DNA from 4 places in the Arthrobacter sp. R4-81 genome. Region 3 is predicted to be linked to each of the others. Evidence: riboswitches for the same ligand, from Rfam matches in the RefSeq annotation. Region 3 holds a riboswitch; each other region holds the start of a gene.
The links. A riboswitch is a leader RNA that binds a small molecule or an ion and turns the genes downstream of it on or off. The one in region 3 is predicted to bind thiamine pyrophosphate.
Positions count from the first base shown of each region.

Region 1 (5,405 bases), 440 kb from region 3:
AGCCTGGAAGGCAAGCAGCGCCGCATCGAGAACGCCCTTAAATCAGGCGACTCCGTGTTGGTCCAGGTCACCAAGGACCCCGTAGGGCACAAGGGCGCACGCCTGACCAGCCAGATTTCCCTTCCCGGACGCTACCTGGTCTACGTGCCTGGCGGCTCCATGACCGGAATCTCCCGCAAGCTTCCCGACGTCGAACGGAACCGGCTCAAGCGAATCCTCAAGGACCGCCTGCCCGAAGATGCGGGCGTCATCGTCCGCACCGCTGCCGAGGGGGCTTCCGAAGAGGAGCTGACCCACGACATCAACCGCCTTCGGGCGCAGTGGGAAGGCATCGAAAGCCAGGCGACCTCCACGAAGGTCCTGGCACCGGAACTGCTTTACGGGGAGCCGGACCTCACCATCAAGGTTGTCCGCGACGTCTTCAACGAGGACTTCTCCAAGCTGATCGTCTCCGGCGAGGAAGCCTGGGACACCATCGAGGCCTACGTGACCTACGTGGCTCCGGACCTTGTTGGCCGCCTGGAAAAGTGGACCAAGGACCAGGACATCTTCTCGGCCTGGCGCATCGATGAGCAGATCCACAAGGCACTGGACCGCAAGGTCTTCCTGCCGTCAGGCGGCTCCCTGGTGATCGACCGTACCGAGGCGATGACGGTAGTCGACGTCAACACGGGCAAGTTCACGGGCAGCGGCGGAAACCTCGAAGAGACCGTCACCAAGAACAACCTGGAAGCCGCCGAGGAAGTAGTGCGCCAACTGCGCCTGCGGGACATCGGCGGCATCATCGTGATCGACTTCATCGACATGGTCCTGGAGTCCAACAGGGATCTGGTGCTCCGCCGGATGGTCGAGTGCCTGGGCCGGGACCGGACCAAGCACCAGGTGGCTGAAGTTACCTCCCTCGGCCTGGTCCAGATGACACGCAAGCGTATGGGCACAGGCCTCCTGGAGGTCTTCGGCGAGCAATGCGAACATTGCACCGGCCGCGGCGTGGTCACCCACGACGAGCCAGTGGAGCACCGCAGGGCCAACACCGTCGCCGCGGAGCACTACGTGCCGCGCGCCGAAGTGCAGCCCGCTGCGCGGACTGAGCGCAAGCGGCGTCGCGGCAAAGGCGGGCAGGCCCTGGGAGAGCCGCTGACGCTTCCGGCACCCGTTCACGCCGAACCCACCGACGCCGAGCGTCACGCTAAGGCTGAAGCAACCCGGGCAGCGTTGGCCAACATCGCCGCCGCAGCCCACGCCGCCCACCTTCATGACGACGACGTTCAGGCCGCCCGGGCCAGCGCAACCGGGGCGGAACGGGAAGCTGTCCGGTCAGAACCCGCTGCCCAGGCACCGTCCCGCTCCCGTGAAACCTCACGCCCGCAGGCCACAGAGCCTGTTCAGGCAGGTTCCGACGCCGGGCGCACCGGCCAGGGCGACGACACGTCAGGCGGACGTCCCGCTACTGTCCTTACTTTCGGTGGTGAACGAGTGGTTCTTCCGTTCGTGGACCACGCTGGTGAAGCGTCAACGGGGACACCGGAGTTGACCCTGGACCTGCTGGCCGAGGCCTTCGCCCACTTGGGTGAACAGAGCGATCAGCCACAGGAGACTGAGGAAACCCGGAAGCCTGTCACAGCGCCGGTCACTGCCCCCGAGGTCCACGCCGCTCCGATCGCAGCAGGATCCTCCTCAAGGCGCGGACGCCGTAACCGCAGCGCCAGCCGCGCGCAGGGAGCTGCGAACGAGACCGCCGTCGAGCAGAACCAGGATGCGCCTGCCGCCACAGGTTCCACTCACGCGGCCAAGGCCCCGGCAGCGCCGGCCAAGCCTGCCACCACTGCAAGCGAGCCCATCATCCTGGGTGTGGGAGTGCCTGCCTCAGAGCTGTGAAGGTGAGTTGTCCCAAGGGGAACTGCAGCCAATAGGCGACAGTCAATGTCTGAAGCCCGGACCGGATTATCCCGGACCGGGCTTCGGCTGTTTAACACTCACCTACACCCGCTAGGCTGGGATCCTGACACGGGGTGCCGCGCAAAGGGCCGGCTGAGATCCACACCCGTTGAACCTGTCCGGTTAGCACCGGCGAAGGGATGTCTCCTTTGTCCTCAACGTTTTTGCCGTCACCTGCGGCTGCCGATTCCGCCAGCGCAGTTCTCCGCACTATTCCCCGGGTACTGGCGATAGCCGGCTCTGATCCTTCCGGCGGCGCAGGGATACAGGCAGACCTCAAGAGCATCGCCGCCAATGGCGGCTACGGGATGGCCGTCGTAACGGCCCTTACGGCGCAGAACACCCAAGGCGTCCGTGCCGTCCATGTGCCGCCCGCCTCCTTTCTGGCCGAACAGCTGGAGGCCATTAGCGACGATATCGTCGTAGACGCCGTGAAAATCGGGATGCTCGGAGACGCGGACGTCATTGGTGTGGTCAGGGCCTGGCTCACGAAGGTCCGTCCCGGCGTCGTCGTCCTGGATCCTGTCATGGTGGCCACCAGCGGGGACCGGCTGCTGCAGGAATCCGCCGAAACAGCACTCCGGGCGCTGCTGCCGCTGGCTGATTTGCTCACGCCGAACCTCCCCGAGCTGGCCATGCTGCTTCAGGAGCCCCTGGCAAAGGACTGGAAAGCGGCACTCGAGCAGGGCAAACGCCTTGCAGCCGTCACCGGCGCCACGGTATTGGTAAAGGGCGGGCATCTCGACGGCGGGGAGTGCCCCGATGCCCTCGTGAGTGTTTCGGCTGGGTTTCAGGCGAAGGTGGTGGTGGTTCCGGGCGAGCGTGTGCCCACGCGAAACAGCCACGGTACTGGATGTTCACTTTCATCAGCTTTGGCGACAAGCCAGGCGCGGCTGGGAAACTGGGAAGAGGCCCTGCGGGAGGTCAAGCCCTGGCTGCGCGGAGCCCTGGAAGGATCAGACATCCTGGAAGTGGGCAGGGGAGCCGGCCCTGTTCATCACTTTCACCACTTTCCGGCCATGCCCGTAACGGAGCCCAAAGGACAGACAGAAGTGCAGTCCGGAAGAGCCTTCATGGAGGAACTGCGCGAGAGCGCCGATCATCATTTGGCGTCCATCTACCGCCTCGAGTTCATCCGTGGCCTGGTTGAAGGCTCACTGCCTGAACAGCAGTTCGCTTACTACCTCAGCCAGGACGCGATCTACCTGAATGGATACTCAAGGGTGCTCTCAAGGGCCTCCGCAATGGCTCCCACCGAAGAGGAACAATTGTTCTGGGCGCGGTCCGCACAGCAGTGTCTGGAAGTCGAATCCGAGCTCCACCGCAATTGGCTCAGCACCCGCCCTGTTCAATCTGAGCTGGGACCAGTGACAAAGTCGTACGTGGACCACCTCCTTGCCAGCTCTCTGGCGGGAAGCTACGGAGTGCTTGTTGCTGCTGCTTTGCCATGCTTCTGGCTCTATGCAGAAGTAGGGGCCACCCTTCACTTGGAATTCCAGGCCAACGGAGCTCCGGCGGAACATGCCTACGCCGACTGGCTACGGACGTACGCGGACGAGGATTTTGCCGCCGCCACGCGTCAGGCCATCGGGTTTACGGAACGCGCTGCTCTCGCAGGTTCCGAAGCCGAGCGCCGAGCCATGGCGGTGGCGTTCGGGCAGTCCTCCCGCTACGAGGTGGAATTCTTTGACGCGCCGCGCCTGCACGCATGAACGTGAAGCGGGCGGAGAGCCTGTAAGATCATGGGGCAAGGTTCGGGAAGTCGTGAGGTAAGCCCATGTGGCCCCTATCACGTACTCAGCCCCGGAACCAGCCTCATTTGCGACCGAAGGCAAAATTAGCGTAAACTAGATCTTCGGTGCTTACGCCAACACTTGGGTTTTGACCTCGGGAACGGGCCACTTAGAAAACGGGTGGACATTGTTTCCGGGCTAGCTCACGGATTTCCTTGAGGAATCCACGGCGTTGAGGCACAGCGTGAGCCAGGCCAAACAACCGGACCCAGGTTCCGCACGCAAATTTAGTAAGAAACGTCGAGAGAAGTGAGTTCCCAAGTGGTGTACGCGATTGTCCGCGCAGGCGGCCGCCAAGAGAAGGTTTCCGTTGGAGACTTCGTTACCCTGAACCGCGTCACCGGTGGAGCCGGCAGCACCATTCAGCTGCCCGCACTGCTCCTGGTAGACGGTGACAAGATCACGTCCGCAGCTGCGGACCTGGCTAAGGTAACGGTTACGGCTGAAATCCTTCAGGACCTCCGTGGTCCGAAGATTGTCATCCAGAAGTTCAAGAACAAGACCGGCTACAAGAAGCGCCAGGGTCACCGTCAGGAATTGACCAAGGTCAAGATCACCGGTATCAAGTAGCCACTGGTTACTGTTCAGGTTTTCAGCAGATTCCCCAGAATTTAGAGGCAGGCATTTCAAATGGCACATAAAAAAGGCGCGAGCTCCACTCGCAACGGTCGTGACTCGAACGCACAGTACCTTGGCGTCAAGCGCTTCGGTGGCCAGGTCGTTTCGGCTGGCGAAATCATCGTCCGCCAGCGTGGCACCCACTTCCACCCGGGCGCCGGCGTAGGACGCGGCGGCGACGACACCCTGTTCGCACTGCAGGCAGGCGCTGTTGAATTCGGCACCCGCCGCGGCCGTCGGGTCGTGAACATCGTTACTGCTGCAGCTGCAGAGTAACAAATAGTTTTTGAACCGGTGGAGCGGGCCATATGGTCCGCTCCACCGGTGTTTTAACCGCATTACAATCATCTTGGGCATCTTTCGGACGTCCGGAAATCAGCACTGAGGAGATCCACGTGGCGAGCTTTGTAGACCGGGTAGTACTGCACGTATCCGGCGGTACCGGCGGCCATGGCTGTGTTTCCGTTCACCGTGAAAAGTTCAAGCCCCTCGGCGGTCCCGACGGAGGCAACGGCGGCAATGGCGGCGATGTCATCCTGCGCGTTGACCACCAGACCACCACCCTGCTGGACTACCACCACGCACCCCACCGCCACGCGACCAATGGCGGTCCTGGCATGGGCGACTGGCGCGGCGGGAAGAACGGCGAAACTCTGATCCTTCCCGTTCCGGATGGCACCGTGGTCAAATCCAAGGACGGCAAAGTCCTCGCTGACCTCGTAGGAGAAGGTGCAGAGTACATTGCGGCAGCCGGCGGAATCGGTGGCCTGGGAAATGCTTCGCTCTCCTCCCAAAAGCGCCGTGCGCCGGGCTTCGCCCTCCTCGGCATCGAAGGCGAGTCCAGCGATATCGTCCTGGAACTCAAGTCCATCGCGGACATCGCACTTGTCGGCTTCCCATCGGCGGGCAAGTCCAGCCTGATCGCAGCCATGTCTGCGGCCCGGCCCAAGATCGCCGATTACCCCTTCACCACTCTCATCCCCAACCTGGGCGTGGTCCAGGCCGGCGACGTCCGTTTCACCATCGCCGATGTTCCCGGCCTCATCGAAGGCGCCA
Region 1 is NZ_CP096445.1:2,005,967-2,011,371, forward strand. Features, by position in the region: gene M1E05_RS09445 (Rne/Rng family ribonuclease) at 1-1,878, shown strand, start outside; TPP riboswitch at 1,999-2,096, shown strand; gene M1E05_RS09450 (bifunctional hydroxymethylpyrimidine kinase/phosphomethylpyrimidine kinase) at 2,079-3,650, shown strand; gene rplU (50S ribosomal protein L21) at 3,993-4,301, shown strand; gene rpmA (50S ribosomal protein L27) at 4,362-4,625, shown strand; gene obgE (GTPase ObgE) at 4,745-5,405, shown strand, end outside.
Region 1: linked by a shared signal. The riboswitch ahead of M1E05_RS09450 (bifunctional hydroxymethylpyrimidine kinase/phosphomethylpyrimidine kinase) and the one ahead of thiO (glycine oxidase ThiO) in region 3 are both predicted to bind thiamine pyrophosphate.

Region 2 (5,405 bases), 350 kb from region 3:
GTTGAAGTAGAAGGCTTCGCTCACCAGGTGATCGGCGCTTCCCGTGAACAACCGGGGCTCGTAGTGGGCTGCCGTAGCCACGGTGGCCGCAAGGGCCGGCTGGTCTTCGAACAACAAGGCTGTATGGAAGAGCCCTGCTTCGCCACGGGAAGGAACAGCCAGTCGGGGAGCTGCAGCAAGGTGGACCAGGGGCTGGCGGCGCCGGCCCAGGTAGAGCCCGCCATCCTGCTCCGCCACGATCTCCAGTCCGAGGGCGCGCTGGTAGTAATCGGTCATCAGCGTCAGGTCCCGTACCTTGAGCATCACTGTGCCCATGGTGAGGTCGGCGGGAAGCAGATCCTGGCTGCTCGTTTCCGTGGTCATAATTCACTCCTGGTTCGGGGGCCGCCCGGATCGGCGACCTGCACTCATAGAGTTAAATTACTTGAAGGTTCAATTTATTCCCTCATTGAGCATTTCCCCTTGTTAGCACTTCCCCTAACGAAGCACTTCCCCTCTGAGCACGATATGGCGGAGCGTCTTCAGGGTAGTCAGGGATTCGCGGGGGTCTTCGGCGCACACCAGCACATCGGCGCTGGCACCTTCGGTCACGCCTTCGGCGTCCAGCCAGGAGCGTGCAGCCCAGGCCGCAGAGTCCAGTGCCGCAGCGGCAGGGAGCCCTGCGGCATTCAGGGCGAGGACTTCGTCCACGATCCGTCCGTGGGCTATGACTGTTCCCGCATCTGTGCCGGCAAGGATTCGCACTCCCGCTTCGAATGCCTCCAGGACGCGCTCATTGCGCCGTGCCCACAAGGACCGCATATGGGCGGCGTAGACCGGGAACTTCGCATCTGCCCGTTTGGCGATATCTGGAAAGGTTCCGATGTTGACCAGGGTGGGAACCAAGGCAACACCCTGCTCGATGAAGCGGGGGATGTGGCGCGGAAGGAGGCCGGTTCCGTGTTCGATGCAGTCAATCCCGGCGTCGAGCATGTCATCCAGCGTGTCCTCGGCAAAACAGTGGGCGGTGACCCGGGCACCCTCCTCGTGCGCCGCGAGAACGGCATCCTTCACCGCCCAGGACGGAAAACAAGGGGCGAGATCCCCGGCGTCGCGGTCTATCCAGTCCCCCACAAGTTTGATCCACCCATCACCCGCACGGGCCTGCTTCCTCACGGTTTCCGCCAGATCCCGGGGCTCCACCTCCAGGGCGAGGTTCTTCAGGTAGCGGCGCGTCCTGGCAACATGCCTGCCGGACCTGATGATCCGTGGCATGTCCCTGCGGTGCTGAAGCCATCTGGTATCGCTGGGGGAGCCGGCATCGCGGACCAGCAGGGTGCCGGCATTCCTGTCTTGCAGGGCCTGCGCCTCGGCCACATGGTCAGGCACTTCACCCTCCGGGCCCAGGCCGATGTGGCAATGGGCATCGGCGAGCCCTGGCATCACCCAGCCATCGAGGACGACGCCGGGGTTTCCTGCGGGACGACGAAAGGTCAGCTTCCCGTCTACTGCCCACATTCCGTGTCGCTCCGAGTCAGGTGATGTGAGCACCGTTCCGCTGAATTCAATTATTTTCGGCACGGACAAAAGCCTAACGGCGGACCACCGCAGGATGTTCCCTGGCATGGCGATGCTGCGGCGCCCCGGTTTGTGGGACGCCTCGGGTTGCAGGAGGCATCGGTGTGATAGCTTCATTTACGACCACACGGGTGCCCTTGCAGGGGCTGAGATCGGGCTGACGCAGCCTGCGACCGTTGAACCTGTCCGGGTAATGCCGGCGAAGGAAGTGAGTATTCCCTTGAGTACCCCAGAATCACAGCACAGCCCTGTCCAAATTCCCTCCGGCGAAACGCAGTCCCTGAAGTCACACTCCCTCACCTACGTCTCCGGCGAAGGAAACGGAATCAAGGTGCCGGTGACTGCAATCGCCTTGGAGGACTCCCCCAACGGCGATAGAAACGGTCCTTTCCACGTCTACCGCACGGCCGGTCCCGGCAGCGACCCGGTGGTCGGTCTCAGGCCGTTCCGTTCCGAATGGATAGAAGCCCGCGGGGACACAGAGCCGTACAGCGGACGGGAGCGCACCCTGCTCGACGACGGCCGCTCGGCTGTCCGTCGGGGAGCAGCCTCAGAGGAGTGGAAAGGAGCGCAGCCGGTGCCCCGCCGTGCCGTCGGCGGCAGGACGGTCACCCAGATGCACTACGCGCGTCAGGGAATGATCACCCCGGAAATGCGGTTTGTGGCTCTCCGCGAAAATTGCGATGTTGAGTTGGTCCGCAGCGAGCTGGCGGCAGGCCGGGCCATCATCCCGAACAATATTAACCACCCCGAGTCCGAGCCCATGATCATCGGCAAGGCCTTCTTGGTAAAGATCAACGCGAACATCGGAAACTCGGCCGTGACAAGCTCTATCGCCGAAGAGGTGGACAAGCTGCAGTGGGCTACCCAGTGGGGAGCCGACACAGTGATGGACCTCTCTACCGGCGATGACATCCACACCACCCGCGAGTGGATCATCCGCAACTCTCCCGTGCCCATCGGCACCGTCCCCATCTACCAGGCACTGGAGAAGGTCAATGGAGAAGCCAACGCCCTGACCTGGGAGATCTTCCGCGACACCGTCATTGAACAGTGCGAGCAGGGCGTGGACTACATGACCATCCACGCCGGCGTCCTGCTCCGCTACGTGCCGCTCACAGCCAACCGCGTCACAGGCATCGTGTCACGGGGCGGCTCCATCATGGCCGGCTGGTGCCTCGCCCACCACGAGGAGAACTTCCTTTACACCCACTTCGACGAGCTGTGCGATATTTTCGCGATGTACGACGTCGCGTTTTCGCTGGGTGACGGGTTACGGCCCGGTGCCACCGCAGACGCCAACGACGCCGCACAGTTCGCCGAGCTCGACACGCTTGCCGAGCTCACCCAGCGGGCCTGGGATTTTGATGTCCAGGTGATGGTGGAGGGTCCCGGCCACATCCCGTTCCACCTGGTGCGGGAGAACGTGGAGCGCCAGCAGGAGCTCTGCAAGGGCGCGCCGTTCTACACCCTGGGCCCGCTCGTCACCGATGTCGCCCCGGGGTATGACCACATTACGTCGGCTATTGGGGCCACCGAGATTGCCCGCTATGGCACCGCCATGCTCTGCTACGTCACCCCCAAGGAACACCTGGGCCTGCCGAACAAAGACGACGTGAAGACTGGTGTGATCACCTACAAGATCGCCGCCCACGCCGCAGACCTTGCGAAAGGGCATCCCGGAGCGCACGAGCGGGACGATGCACTTTCCAAGGCACGGTTCGAATTCCGCTGGCGGGACCAGTTCGCACTCTCACTCGATCCGGTAACCGCCGAGGCTTTCCATGACGAAACACTCCCGGCCGAACCAGCCAAGACTGCCCATTTCTGCTCCATGTGCGGTCCCAAGTTCTGCTCCATGCGGATCAGCCAGGACATTCGGAACGAGTTCGGGTCTGCGGAGGCCCAGGCGCAGGTTGCAGAAATTGCTGCGTTGACGGCTGGCATGCGGGAGAAAAGCGAGGAATTCCTCGCCGCCGGCGGAAAGGTGTATCTGCCCGAATTGCTGGTGCCGGCAAATGACGGCACCAGGATCAGGAAGCCCGGGACTGCTGACGCCGGCTGACGTCAGCCAGGAATGACCGGATGATGCGGTCTCCCTCTACGGAATCGTGAGGCCGGTGCCCTCCCGCCGCAGTCCGGTGAAGGGCACCGGTTTCGCGCAGATAAGCAGCGATCTCCTCATAGAGCGGCTCCCACCCGCCAGTGAGGACCAGGGTTGGTACCCCCGGCACAATGTGGAGCGGCGCTTCCCACGGCGGAGCCTGGAGCCGGAGCCGCCTGGCGGCCTTGCGAGCCTCGGGGGTGGTTGGCCCGGGCGCTTCGGCCGAAAAAGCACGGCGGACGAATTCCCGCTGGAAGTCTTCGTCCCCAAGCTGGTGCCTGATGTCGAAGAGCGGCTCCATGAGGGACCTGTGGGCCGCGGTCGCGGGAAGTTCAGCCGTCAAGGAGAGGCAGGCGGGCTCCACCAGTGTCAGGGAGTACACCAGATCCGGGCGTTCCACTGCTGCCATCATTGCCGAGATGGCGCCCTGGGAATGCGCCACCACATGACCACCGGCGGCTCCGCGCCCCTCATCGCTCAACGCCCCCAGAATGATAGCAGTATCAGCGGCGAAGTCGGTCTCAAGTGGCTCCGACTGGGGGTCGAATCCGTACCGCCGCAGGAAGAGGGCATCATAGGCCAGTGCCATGCCGTGCTGTTTGGGCCAGGCAGCCGATCCAAAGCTGCCTGAGCCGTGGACGAACACTACCCGCTGCTTGAACATGACCCAACCCTAAGGCAAGGCCAGGGCAATGTGCCCGGGCGACATCGATGCCTTGGTTACTTACTTGTTTCCGCCGAGGAACTTATCGAAGCCCTTGGGCAGGTTCAGCTGGGCGGGATCGAAGTCGCCGCTCTGTTGGCCGAAGGCGGCACCGGTGGGAAGAGCTTTGGCAGCCTGCGAGCGCCGGGTCTCTGCGTCGCGCAGTTCCTGGGCCGCCTTGGCAGGGTTACCCGACCTTGCCTTCTTCTTCGGGGCGTTCTTCGCACCCTTGCGGGCTCCCCCACCGTTTCCTGCTCCGGGCATGCCGGGCATGCCGGGCATGCCGCCGCCCTGGGCCATCTTCTTCATCATCTTCTGGGCCTGGGCGAAGCGTTCAAGCAGTCCATTCACCTCAGAGACGTGCACACCGGAACCACGGGCAATACGCGCCCGGCGTGAGCCGTTGATGATTTTCGGCGCAACGCGTTCGTGGGGCGTCATGGACCGGACAATGGCTTCAACCCGGTCGATCTCCCGCTCGTCGAACTGCTCCAGCTGCTGGCGGATGTTTTGGGCGCCCGGCATCATCATGAGCATTTTCTTCATGGAACCCATGTTGCGGATCTGCTGCATCTGGGCCAGGAAATCGTCAAGGGTGAAGTCTTCCTGGTCGGCGAATTTCTTCGCCATCCGGGCAGCTTCGTCCTTGTCCCAGGACTTCTCGGCCTGCTCAATAAGGGTGAGGACGTCACCCATATCGAGGATGCGGGAGGCCATGCGGTCGGGGTGGAAGAGTTCGAAGTCATCCAGGCTTTCACCGGTGGACGCGAACATGACGGGCTTCCCCGTGACGGAGGCAATCGAGAGCGCAGCACCACCGCGGGCGTCGCCGTCGAGCTTGGAGAGCACAATGCCCGTGAAGTTCACACCTTCATCGAAGGCCAGCGCCGTGTTGACAGCGTCCTGGCCGATCATGGCGTCGACGACGAACAGCACTTCGTTGGGGACGATGGCCCGGCGGATGTTCCGTGCCTGATCCATCATGTCGGTGTCCACACCGAGACGTCCGGCGGTATCGACGATGACGACGTCATGCAGTTT
Region 2 is NZ_CP096445.1:1,914,830-1,920,234, reverse strand. Features, by position in the region: gene M1E05_RS08990 (VOC family protein) at 1-363, opposite strand, end outside; gene M1E05_RS08985 (amidohydrolase family protein) at 478-1,560, opposite strand; TPP riboswitch at 1,675-1,782, shown strand; gene thiC (phosphomethylpyrimidine synthase ThiC) at 1,778-3,622, shown strand; gene M1E05_RS08975 (alpha/beta fold hydrolase) at 3,591-4,325, opposite strand; gene ffh (signal recognition particle protein) at 4,386-5,405, opposite strand, start outside.
Region 2: linked by a shared signal. The riboswitch ahead of thiC (phosphomethylpyrimidine synthase ThiC) and the one ahead of thiO (glycine oxidase ThiO) in region 3 are both predicted to bind thiamine pyrophosphate.

Region 3 (5,405 bases):
CAAACGAACGCCGAGCACAGCTGACCTTCCAACAGGCTGCCGGCCTGCTCGCTGATCACTTCGGGATGCAACGGGATGCGACCGTCGGGCGCGTAGAACGTCTGCCCCCGCCGTCGGGTTTCGGCGTCCAAGGGGCCGCCCGGCTCCACAAAGGAGGGCACGTCGGCGATGGCGTAGTAGACCTTGTAACCGTCACCGGCCCTGTCTATAAAAACAGCCTGGTCAAGGTCGGTGGAGGACGCCGGGTCAATGGTGATGAACTCGATGGCCGTGAGATCCAGGTCCGGAAGGCGGTGGTCCGCAACGGCCTTTTCAGCTTCTTTGAGGGCCTCGTCCGGGAAGGCGCCGGGCAGCTCCAGGCGGGTGCGCAGAGCACTGAGCGCCGCGGCCAGCTGGTTGCTCTGAGCGTGAACACTGGGAGCCAGACGATGATGTGACACGAAAATCAGGTTAGCCCGATTTGCGCCATTAGTCTTGGATCATGAGCACTTCCCCCACAGACAACGCTCGCCGGGACCGTTTCCTTGCGGACCTCCTGGGAGTCATGGCCTATGGGGAGCTTTCCGCCTTTGAGAGATACTCTGCGGACGCCCGTTACTCGCCCACCCTCCATGACCGGGCCGTTATGGGCAGGATCGCTGTGCTGGAATTCCAGCACTATGAACTGGTAAGTGCCAGGCTTGCAGGGTTGGGTGTTGATGCCGAGGAAGCCATGCTGCCATTCCAGCCCGCCATCGACCATTTCCACGATCGTACGCGCCCGGCGGACTGGTACGAGTCCCTGATGAAGGCGTACGTGATTGACACTGTTTCGGCTGATTTCTACTTTGCGGTGTCCGAGTACGTCGAGCCGGAAAGCAGGCAGCTGATCCGGCAGGTCCAGTCAGCCGAGGATGTCACGGAGATTCTTCGTGTACGGCTCAAGAAAGCGTTGTCTGATGATCCCAGGTTGGCGTCGAGGCTGGCCTTGTGGGGGAGGCGGTTGCTGGGGGAGGCTCTCACCCAGGCGCAGCGGGTGGGCTTCGAGCGTGCTTTCCTGTCGGGCCTCATAGCCAGCCAAGGTAATGACCCACCCGGGTCAGACTCAGGAGTGGGAAACGTCCGGGACGACGCCGAGGCCAAACTCATGGTTGTTGATTTGATGAAGGAGCTGGCGGGGAACCACTCCCGGCGCATGACGCAATTGGGCCTGACAGGCTAGCCAATCGGCTTCGGATGGTGAGACAGCTCGGTTGATCAGACCGTAAAGCCCGGGTCAGGCTCCGGCGTCGAGCACTTGCAGGATGGCCTTGGCTGCGGCCGCAGGATCGTCTGCCTCTGTAATGGCCCGGACCACCACTACACGCGAGGCGCCGGCGGCCACCACCTGCTCCACATTGGCGAGGTCGATGCCGCCGATTGCGAACCAGGGCAGGAGTATGCCGTCGACAGTCATTCGGTCTGCCGCCCTGATGGCGTCAGCCGCATAAGTGACGAGTTCAAGCCCGACGGCGGTCCGTCCGGGTTTAGTGGGAGTGGACCAGACCGGCCCGACACAGAAGTAATCCAGGCCGCTTCGCCCCGGTGATGCGGCAATAGCGGCATCAACCTCCCCCGGGGTATGAGTGGAAAGGCCGATCACTGTTTCACTGCCGACGAACGTCCTTGCCGAGTGCAGCGGGAGGTCCTTCTGGCCAAGGTGCAAGACGGGAGCGCCGGACAGGGACGCGATGTCTGCCCTGTCATTGACCGCCCACAGCCGCCCATGCCGCTGGGCCGCGGCCTGCAGGACTTCCAGCAGCTCCAGTTCCTCCGCAGCCTCCAGTTGCTTGTCCCGCAACTGGATGATGTCAACGCCCCCTGCGTAGGCGGCGTCGATGAAGTCCTCAAAGTCCCCCCGGCCCTGGCGGGAGTCGGTGCAGAGGTAGAGGCGGGCGGTGGTGTGGACGGCAGGCTCGGTCATGGCACCAGCCTAGTTCCTCTAAACTGGGGGAGTACCGCGGGAGCCCGCAGCAGCTGTCATAAACTGCCGGGCTGAGAGGGCGTCAGAGCCGACCGCTTGACCTGATCCGGTTAGTACCGGCGTAGGGAAGGAATCCAGTGCTCTCCCACTCAGCACTCTCTCCATCATCCAGCGACACAACGTCCACCGGCTCAATGCATGAGACCGTCTCCGGCACGGATATCAGCGTGGATGTGGCAGTCATTGGCGGCGGAGTGGTGGGCCATGCCATCGCCTGGGAAGCTGCACTGAGTGGGCGCTCCGTGGTCCTGATTGACGATGCCCCCGGTACCGGCGCGAGCTGGGCCGCCGCCGGGATGCTGGCCCCGGTAAGTGAATTGCACTACCAGGAGGAAGACCTGCTGGAACTCATGCTCGAGGCCTCAGCCCTCTGGCCTGCGTTCGCAGCCGGACTTGCCCCTGCCATCGACAGCCGTGTCAACGGACCCTCTGAAGCGGAGGCATCTGGTACCGGATACGTCACCACACCCACGCTCGTCATCGGCGCTGATGCTGCAGACCGCCGGGCGCTCGAGGATCTGAGGCGGGTGCAGGCAGCGAACGGGCTCACAGTGGAGCCACTGACAGTTCGTGAAGCACGCTCCATTGAGCCGCTGCTCAGTCCCGCCGTCTCCGGTGCCTACCGGATCGCCGCCGATCATCAGGTGGACCCTCGAAGGCTCCTTGCCCGGATCGCCGAAGCTCTGGCCGATCCCCAGCGTTCCGGGGGAACCTGCGAAATGCTCCCGGCGAGGGCCGCCCGCCTGCGATGGGATGGTGACCGCGTAGCCGGCGTCGTCCTGGACAACGGAAGAGCCATCCATGCCGGCGAGACTGTCCTGGCCAGCGGACTTGGAACAGGAAAACTGGACGGCCTTCCGCCGGGACTCGATCTTCCCTTGCGGCCTGTCTACGGGGATATCATCAGGCTCCGCGTCCCGGGTCACCTCCAGCCGCTCCTGACCTCAACGGTCCGGGGGATGGTTCATGGCGTGCCGGTGTACATCGTTCCAAGGGACGACGGGACTGTGGTGATCGGAGCCACGCAACGGGAAGCAGCCCTGGAAGCAGGTGCAGCAGACGCAGCGGTCTCCGCCGGAGGTATTTACCAGTTGTTGCGCGACGCGCAGGTACTTCTCCCCGCAGTGGCCGAACTGGAGCTGCTTGAATGCACCGCCCGCGGCCGGCCCGGCACCCCTGACAATGCGCCGCTGCTGGGCAGGGTACGGGACCGCACAGGTGACGCTGACCTCTTGGGCCTCATTGTGGCGACAGGATTCTTCCGCCATGGCATACTTCTGGCTCCGGCGGCCGCATCAATCTGCCTGCAGCTGATGGAGGGCCGGTCTGATTCCCGGTGGGCAGTTTTCGAACCCGGACGATTCTCCTCAGGCTCCTCCGCCGGTCATGTCCGGCGTCACCCCGATCCGGCAACAGCCGGTACCTCTCCGCAGTAAGGAACAGCATGAACATCACCCTCAATGGCGCGGAGCGTGCCATCGACGACGGAGCCTCGGTCACCACGCTGGTAGCCCTGGTTACAGGTAAGAGCCTTGGCCCCGACGGCCAGGCAGCTGACGGTCAGAAACTTGGCGTTGCAGTTGCCCGCAACTCCGAAGTGGTTCCGCGGAGCCGCTGGTCACTGACGGCGCTCGCTGACGGCGACGACGTCGAACTGGTCACCGCAGTACAGGGAGGCTAGGCAAATGCATGAAGGCCCTACTCCAACAGGAAACGCAGGAAACATGATGGTAGCCACCACTTCCAGTCCGGCATACAAGGCGACCGACGAGCTGACCATAGACGGGGTCGATTTCAGTTCAAGGCTCATCATGGGAACCGGTGGGGCTCCAAGCCTTGACGGGCTCGGCGCCGCGCTGCTGGCCTCCGGGACGGAACTGACAACAGTTGCAATGCGCCGGTACTCACCGGCGCAAACGGGTTCCCTCTTCCAGCTCCTCGTGGAGCACAACATCCGGGTGCTGCCGAACACAGCGGGCTGCTTCACCGCCAGGGACGCAGTCATGACCGCCGAACTGGCCCGTGAGGCGCTTGAGACGGACTGGGTCAAACTGGAGGTCATCGCCGACGAACATACCCTCCTGCCCGACGCCGTGGAACTGGTCGAAGCGACCGAGCAGCTGGTTAACCGGGGATTCAAAGTATTTGCCTATACCAATGACGACCCCGTGCTGGCATTGCGCCTGGAAAACCTCGGTGCCGTCGCAGTGATGCCTTTGGGCTCGCCCATCGGGACCGGCCTGGGCATCCTGAACCCCCACAATATAGAGCTGATCGTTGCCAGGGCCTCTGTCCCGGTAGTGCTCGACGCCGGAATCGGTACCGCCTCGGATGCCGCCCTGGCCATGGAGCTCGGCTGTGACGCCGTATTGTTGGCTACCGCCGTCACGCGGGCCCAGAACCCGGTCCAAATGGGCGAGGCCTTCAAACACGCCGTCATCGCCGGTAGGCTGGCGAAAACCGCCGGCCGGATTCCGCGCCGTGAGCACGCCTTGGCGTCATCTGCCATGGAAGGCCGGGCCGAGTTCCTCTAGCCCGTCCTTCCGGGCACGGTTGCCTGGTTCAGCTTTCCGGGCCGGCCGACGGCGGACCTGTTCGCCTGCTATCAGTTCCAGGAGGGCGTCATGCCTGAACCAGTCGTACCTGAAAAAGCAGCCGTACTGACCCGGCCGCAGATTGACGAAGCGCTTGCCGGGCTACCGGACTGGCGTTACCGCCTCGGGGGCCTGGTGACCGTCTACAAATTGCCGGCGGCCGCCAAAGCGCTGGACCTCATTGCCGCCGTCGGACGTTTGGCAGAAGAACAGGACCATCACCCTGACCTCGATTGGCGGTTCAACAGGGTGTTCATCCGCTTTACGTCCCATGACGCGGGATCGGAAGTCACCCGACGGGACATTACCGCCGCGACGTCGGTGAGCGCAGAGGCGGAAGCGGCAGGCGCAACTGCTGAACCAGGCCTCTACAGAACTATCGAAATCGCCATAGACTCAGCCGATCCCGCCGAAATCTCAGAGGTGTGGCGCGTTGCCCTCGGGTACAAAAAGGGCCGCTACGGGGACCTGGTGGACCCGTATGGAAGGGGGCCCGGCCTCTGGTTCCAGAACACGTCCACGCCAAATCCCAACCGCCTTCACCTGGATGTCCACCGGAGCAAGCAGGAGTCCGGCCCTGCGCTGGAGAAGACCGCCGGCACAGGCGCCCTGATGGACTACGGCCACGCCCCTCATTGGGTTGTTGTGACTGACGCCCAAGGCAACCGGTTGTGCCTGTGCACCGAAGAAGGCCACGAGCCGGACCTGTGAGGACCCGCTGTGGCCTTACCCGGTTAGACCTGCGTCCCGTTAGACCCTTTTAGAGCCCGATCCGTTAGAGCCTCAGTGCGGCAGTGAGCCGTGCGGTG
Region 3 is NZ_CP096445.1:1,569,028-1,574,432, forward strand. Features, by position in the region: gene M1E05_RS07385 (RNB domain-containing ribonuclease) at 1-440, opposite strand, end outside; gene M1E05_RS07390 (ferritin-like fold-containing protein) at 482-1,201, shown strand; gene thiE (thiamine phosphate synthase) at 1,256-1,942, opposite strand; TPP riboswitch at 1,969-2,088, shown strand; gene thiO (glycine oxidase ThiO) at 2,137-3,438, shown strand; gene thiS (sulfur carrier protein ThiS) at 3,447-3,683, shown strand; gene M1E05_RS07410 (thiazole synthase) at 3,727-4,536, shown strand; gene M1E05_RS07415 (4a-hydroxytetrahydrobiopterin dehydratase) at 4,627-5,307, shown strand; gene M1E05_RS07420 (hypothetical protein) at 5,372-5,405, opposite strand, start outside.

Region 4 (5,405 bases), 1.0 Mb from region 3:
GCCGGGGCTGTTCACGCGAGACCGCAAGCTCTTCCGCGGCAAGGAGCAGCTGGCCGTTACCGGTGCTGCCGGGGGGCAACGCAGCAACTGAACCCCGCGGGCGGGTCGCCGGAATATGGCCGGGAACCCAGACGCCCGCCCTGATCAGCATCTCCTTTGCCTGCTCCAGGACCCGGTCAGGCGTTCCGTCAATGAGCACCGCGCCCTCATTCGAAGCTCCCGGCTGCAGCACCACGATGCGGTCCACAAGGTCTTTCCACACCGCAACACGGTGCTCTACCACCACCAGGGTTGCGCCGGTCTTCTCCAGACAACGGCTCACGGCGTCACGGACTTCCAGCACCCCGGCTGGATCGAGGTTGGCGGTGGGCTCATCCAGCAGAATGAGTCCGGGACGCATGGCCAGGATGCCGGCGAGCGCCAGGCGCTGCTTTTGCCCGCCGGACAGGGCGGACGTCGGGTGGTCCAACGGCAAGTGAGCCAGCCCGACGTCGTCGAGCGCCTCATGCACACGTGCCCAGATCTCCGCCCGGGGTACTGCAAGGTTTTCGGCACCGAACGAGACGTCGTCGCCGAGCCGGGACAGGATCACCTGCGTTTCCGGATCCTGCTGCATTAGCCCGGCACGCCCGCGCTGGGCACGTGGCGGCTGGCTGTCAATGAGCAGCGAACCGGACTCGTCGGAGTCCCCGGCCTCGCCGTCGTCGTTCGTGTCGCCGAGCACCCCCGCGAGGGCGTGCAGGAGCGTGGACTTACCGGCACCCGAGGGGCCGAGCAGGAGCACCCGCTCCCCCGGGCGGATGTCCAGATCAAGCCCTTGGACGGCAGGGCTGGGCCTGCCGGCGTGCCGCCAGGCCCACCCTTGTGCCGTTACCCCGGCGGGGCGGACGCCGCCGTCGCGAATCGGAGTCATCAGGAGAAGACGGGCTCCGTCGCAGCCTTACGGGAGGCGAAGGAGCTCAAAACTCCGGTCTTCGCGAGGCCACGGGTGGCGATCCAGGACAGGGCCCCGGCAATGACGGCACCCGAGATTGCCGTGAACAGGATGTAGGCTGCCTTGTCGCCGGCTGCGTAGGCGATGTTCCAGCCCCAGGGCGCGAACGAATCGTTCAGGCCGCAGAACAGTCCCGCCCCGGCGCCGGCAAGCAGAGCGACCGGAAGGTTGAACTTCTTGTACACAAACGCCGCGAACACCAGTTCGGCGCCAAGGCCCTGCAGCAGGCCGGAAATCAGCACGGTGGTGCCGTACTGCGAGCCCATGAGGAGCTCGCCCGTTGCCGCCACTGTCTCGCAGAAGAGGGCCGCGCCCGGCTTACGGATGATGAGCATCCCCAGCACCGCGGGGATCATCCAGCCACCTGCGTAGAGCCCGGTCAGCGGCGGGTAAACCGCATTAAGCGGAGCCGAAACAACGTTGGCGCCCTGGGACCATGCCCAGAAGATCACGCCTCCGGCGACGGCAATCAGCGCCGCCACCACAATGTCCACAACGCGCCAGCTCTTTTTGCTGGCAGTGGGGGTCTGCTTTGCAGAAATTCCAGTCATGTCTTCCTCCTGAGGAACAGGAGGGGAAAGTGCTCCCCGGCTACCGCGGATTGCGCCGCTTCTGCCGGACACTCTGAGAACTCGACTCCCTTGCGCCGGTACTAACCGGATCAGGTTCGAGGGTCTGCGGCTGTCCGCACTCTCAGCGCCCATCCATCGCACTCCCGGAATCCCGGTGATGCCCGACGGCGGCGCTCCCCTGTCGTAATCAATCTGCCCTTGTGGGCGTTGTCCAGTTTACACCTGCGGTGATTGCGATCCCTGTGGCGGTGTCACAATCGGTGGCGTAGGACTCCTGCCGACTGGCGGGGCCTCTGGGTGCCGGTTGTCCGTTCCGATTGGGGGTATTGACCCGTTTCCCGCTGAGGGCTACGTTGACCCTGCAGCCACGGTTCAATGTAAGGGATGGACCATGAAAATCCTCGCAGCGGTTTCGATGGCGCAACTGCTTGTCCACGTTGCGGGCGCACGGAAGGCGATCCGTGACCGGGTGCCGTATGACACTCCGTCCGGGCGCGGGAAGCCCGAGAACGTCGCCCGGGACATGTGGAACCCTGCCCTAGGCAGCGGGATGGCCGCGCCGTGGCCGGTCCTTGGGGCCCAAGCTATTGGCATCCTGATGCTCTTTGGCAAGCCGCGGCCCTGGGTGGGGAGGGCCTTGGGATGGCTAGGCTTCGGGTACATCTACGGCTACCTGAGTGAGCGCAGCGTCCGGGCATCCTTCCGGCACCCCGATATGAAAACCACTCCCCTGACCGTCCTCGGCACCGTCCTCTCCATTGCCATGGCCCTGTCAGGTCTGTCACGGACTGAACGGTCCGATGACTTCGGCCCTCATGAGCTCGCACGCGACGGCGTGGCTCCGACGCTGAGAGAACACCTCGTGAGAAGGCTCCAACTGGAATCGCGAATTGAGCTTCAGGCTCCGGCTTCAAAGGTCTTCGACTTCGTTGCAGACCACACGAACGCTCCCCAATGGCAAAGCGGCATCGATGAGATACGGCGTATCACGCTGGGTCCTATCGGCGTTGGCACCGAGCATGAATTAACGCGGCGATTCGCAGGGATGAAGGTCGTCGCCCGTAACCGCTTCATTGCATACGAGCCCGGCCGCTTCGTCGCCTTCGAGATTCCCTCGGGCAAGATGACCGGAGTCGCCTCCTATCTGGTCGAGCCCACCGGCGCCAACACCTGTCGGCTCATCAGCAATGTGGATTTCCAAGTGACCGGGCTGGCCCGGTTCGCCATACCCCTTCTGACGCTGATGTTCAAGCGAGACGACGAAAAGGCGCTAGCCAACCTTAGGGCCCTGGTGGAGCACGCCTGAGCCGATGATTGGTCCCCCGATTCCCTCTTGTCAGTTAGTCCGAACGGTGGGAATCTGCTCAGAGAAGAGAGGTCCGTGAGGCTATGGCAGAGAGCACGGAGATCGACAGCGGTGCTGTCGATGAACTACAGACATCCTTTCGGGGTGAACTCCTCCGGCCGGATGATGTTGGTTACGACGCCCATCGCAAGGTGTGGAACGGATCGATTGATCGCTATCCCGCACTCATAGCGCGCTGCACCGGTGTCCCAGATATACGCGCTGCCCTCCGGCTCGCCCGCTCGCAAGACCTGCTGGTCGCCGTGCGGGGAGGCGGTCATAGCTTCCCTGGGCTGTCAGTGTGCGACGACGGCATGCTTATTGATCTCGGTCCCATGAAAGGGATTCGAGTGGACCCCGAGGCCGGAACGGCCCGTGTTCAAGCCGGCGTACTCCTTGGCGAGCTGGATCGCGAGACGCAGGAGTTCGGTCTCGCTGTTCCTTCGGGAATCGTCACCCACACCGGAGTGGCGGGCCTCACGCTGGGCGGCGGCCTCGGGTGGGTCATGCGCAAGTACGGGCTGACGATTGATCAGCTTCTGTCCGTAGATGTGGTCACCGCCGAAGGCGGACTGGTCAGGGCCAGCGAGGATCAGAACGCCGACCTCTTCTGGGGCGTGCGGGGCGGTGGCGGGAACTTCGGCATAGTCAACCAGTTCGAGTTCCGCCTTAACCCTGTGGGCCCCTACGTAATGGCGGGTCCGGTCTTCTGGCCGATGGAAGATGCTCCGGAAGTGCTGCGCTTTTATCGGGACTGGATCGGGGACTGCCCCGACGGGCTTATGACCATCGCGGTGCAGAGAAGGGCGCCGGCGCTGCCGTTCGTCCCCACTGACCTGGTCGGAAAGCACGTCATCGCGATCGCGGCCTGCTATGCGGGACCGGTCGAGGACGGTGAACGAATCGTGCGGCCTCTCAAGGAATTCGGTTCCCCCGTGCTCGATCTTTGCCGGCCGAAGCCTTATCTGGAGCATCAGAAGATGTTCGATCCATCGTTCCCCCATGGCTGGTCCTACTACGTCCGGTCCTGTGACGTCGCAGCGCTGGACGACGACGTCATTGACATCGTCGTCGAGCATGGCATGCGCATCACCTCGCCGATCACCAGCATCGGTCTCTGGCAGATGGGCGGAGCGGTGGGGCGTGTCGGAGACGGTGCCACCGCGTTCAATGGCCGCCAAGCCGGGTTCACCTTCAACATCAACGGCAACAGCATGACCGCCGACGGCTTCGATGCTGAGCGCGAATGGGCCCGCAACTACTGGGCGGCCCTCGAGCCCCACCACACCAGCGTCTACGTCAACTTCCTCATGGAAGAGGGCGAGGAGCGGGTCAGGCAGGCCTACGGTGCCGCCAAGTACGACCGGCTCAAGGCACTCAAGCGCAAGTACGACCCGACGAACTTCTTCAGGCTCAACCAGAACATCAAGCCCGGCTGACGGCGTTACCAGTTGACTCCCTGACACGCTTATGATCCTGAGATGGGGGAAATGCGAAGCAAGGACGTGCCCGCGCGCGGCAAGCAGATTTACGTTGAAATCCTGATCCACGCCCCGATGGAAAGACTTTGGGAGCTGAGCCAGGACCCGGACCTCCATCCGCGCTGGGATCTCCGGTTCTCCAGGATCATCCCGACGGGCCTTGGCAACGACGGGCATTCACAGTTCCGGTATGAGTTCCGGCTGCCGTTTTACGCCATCAGTGGCATCGGCACATCGCTGGGCAATAAAACGACAGCAGGCGGACAGGCGACGTCGGTGCTTAAGTTCTCCACCAGCAACCCTCTCTCGCCGATCGGTCCCGGCTCGGGCTACTGGCGTTACGTACCCGTGGATCAGGGCATCCGCTTCATCACCGGCTACAACTATGCTCCCGGCATGGGCGCCATCGGGCGAACGCTGGACGCACGGTTCATCCGCCCCGGTCTCGGCTGGGCGACATCGTTAAGCTTTGACCGGCTTCGTCTGTGGGCCGAGTCGGGCGTTGATCCGGCCCGGAGCCGCAACGCGTGGTTCCTTGACGCGGCAGCGCGCACCGCCGGCCTCGCCGGAGCGGCGGCGCTCCTTCGCCATGCTGTTGCGGCACGCACGGCTTCCGCGGCGGCACTTGGCGTGACCCTTGGCGCTTTGGCCCTGACGCTGCCCTCCCATCCAACGGTGCCCAAGGCAAAACGCTGCCTTCGTCAGCCACCGGACAGGGGTCCGGCGGAAGCGCCGGCGTCACTGAAGACACTGCCGGAACCGGACCACAGGACCCAGCGACAACTTGAGGGGGCAGGGGTATGACCTCCATCTTCGCGACGGCCCTGGGCCCGGATTTCCACCGGCTGCACCCGATGCTGCAACGGCGCTTCGGCGTGGACCTTGGCTTAGGCTATGCCTGCATCGGAAGCGGCAACTTCTCGGAAGTGTGCCGCGGGGCGTGGTGGACTGTTCCTTTCCTCCGCTTCGGCGCTTTCCGGAACATCCTCTTTCCAGACCAGGGGAAGGACATC
Region 4 is NZ_CP096445.1:527,123-532,527, reverse strand. Features, by position in the region: gene M1E05_RS02485 (ABC transporter ATP-binding protein) at 1-913, opposite strand, end outside; gene M1E05_RS02480 (ECF transporter S component) at 913-1,545, opposite strand; TPP riboswitch at 1,615-1,756, opposite strand; gene M1E05_RS02475 (SRPBCC family protein) at 1,958-2,872, shown strand; gene M1E05_RS02470 (FAD-binding oxidoreductase) at 2,956-4,350, shown strand; gene M1E05_RS02465 (SRPBCC family protein) at 4,393-5,196, shown strand; gene M1E05_RS02460 (DUF4166 domain-containing protein) at 5,193-5,405, shown strand, end outside.
Region 4: linked by a shared signal. The riboswitch ahead of M1E05_RS02480 (ECF transporter S component) and the one ahead of thiO (glycine oxidase ThiO) in region 3 are both predicted to bind thiamine pyrophosphate.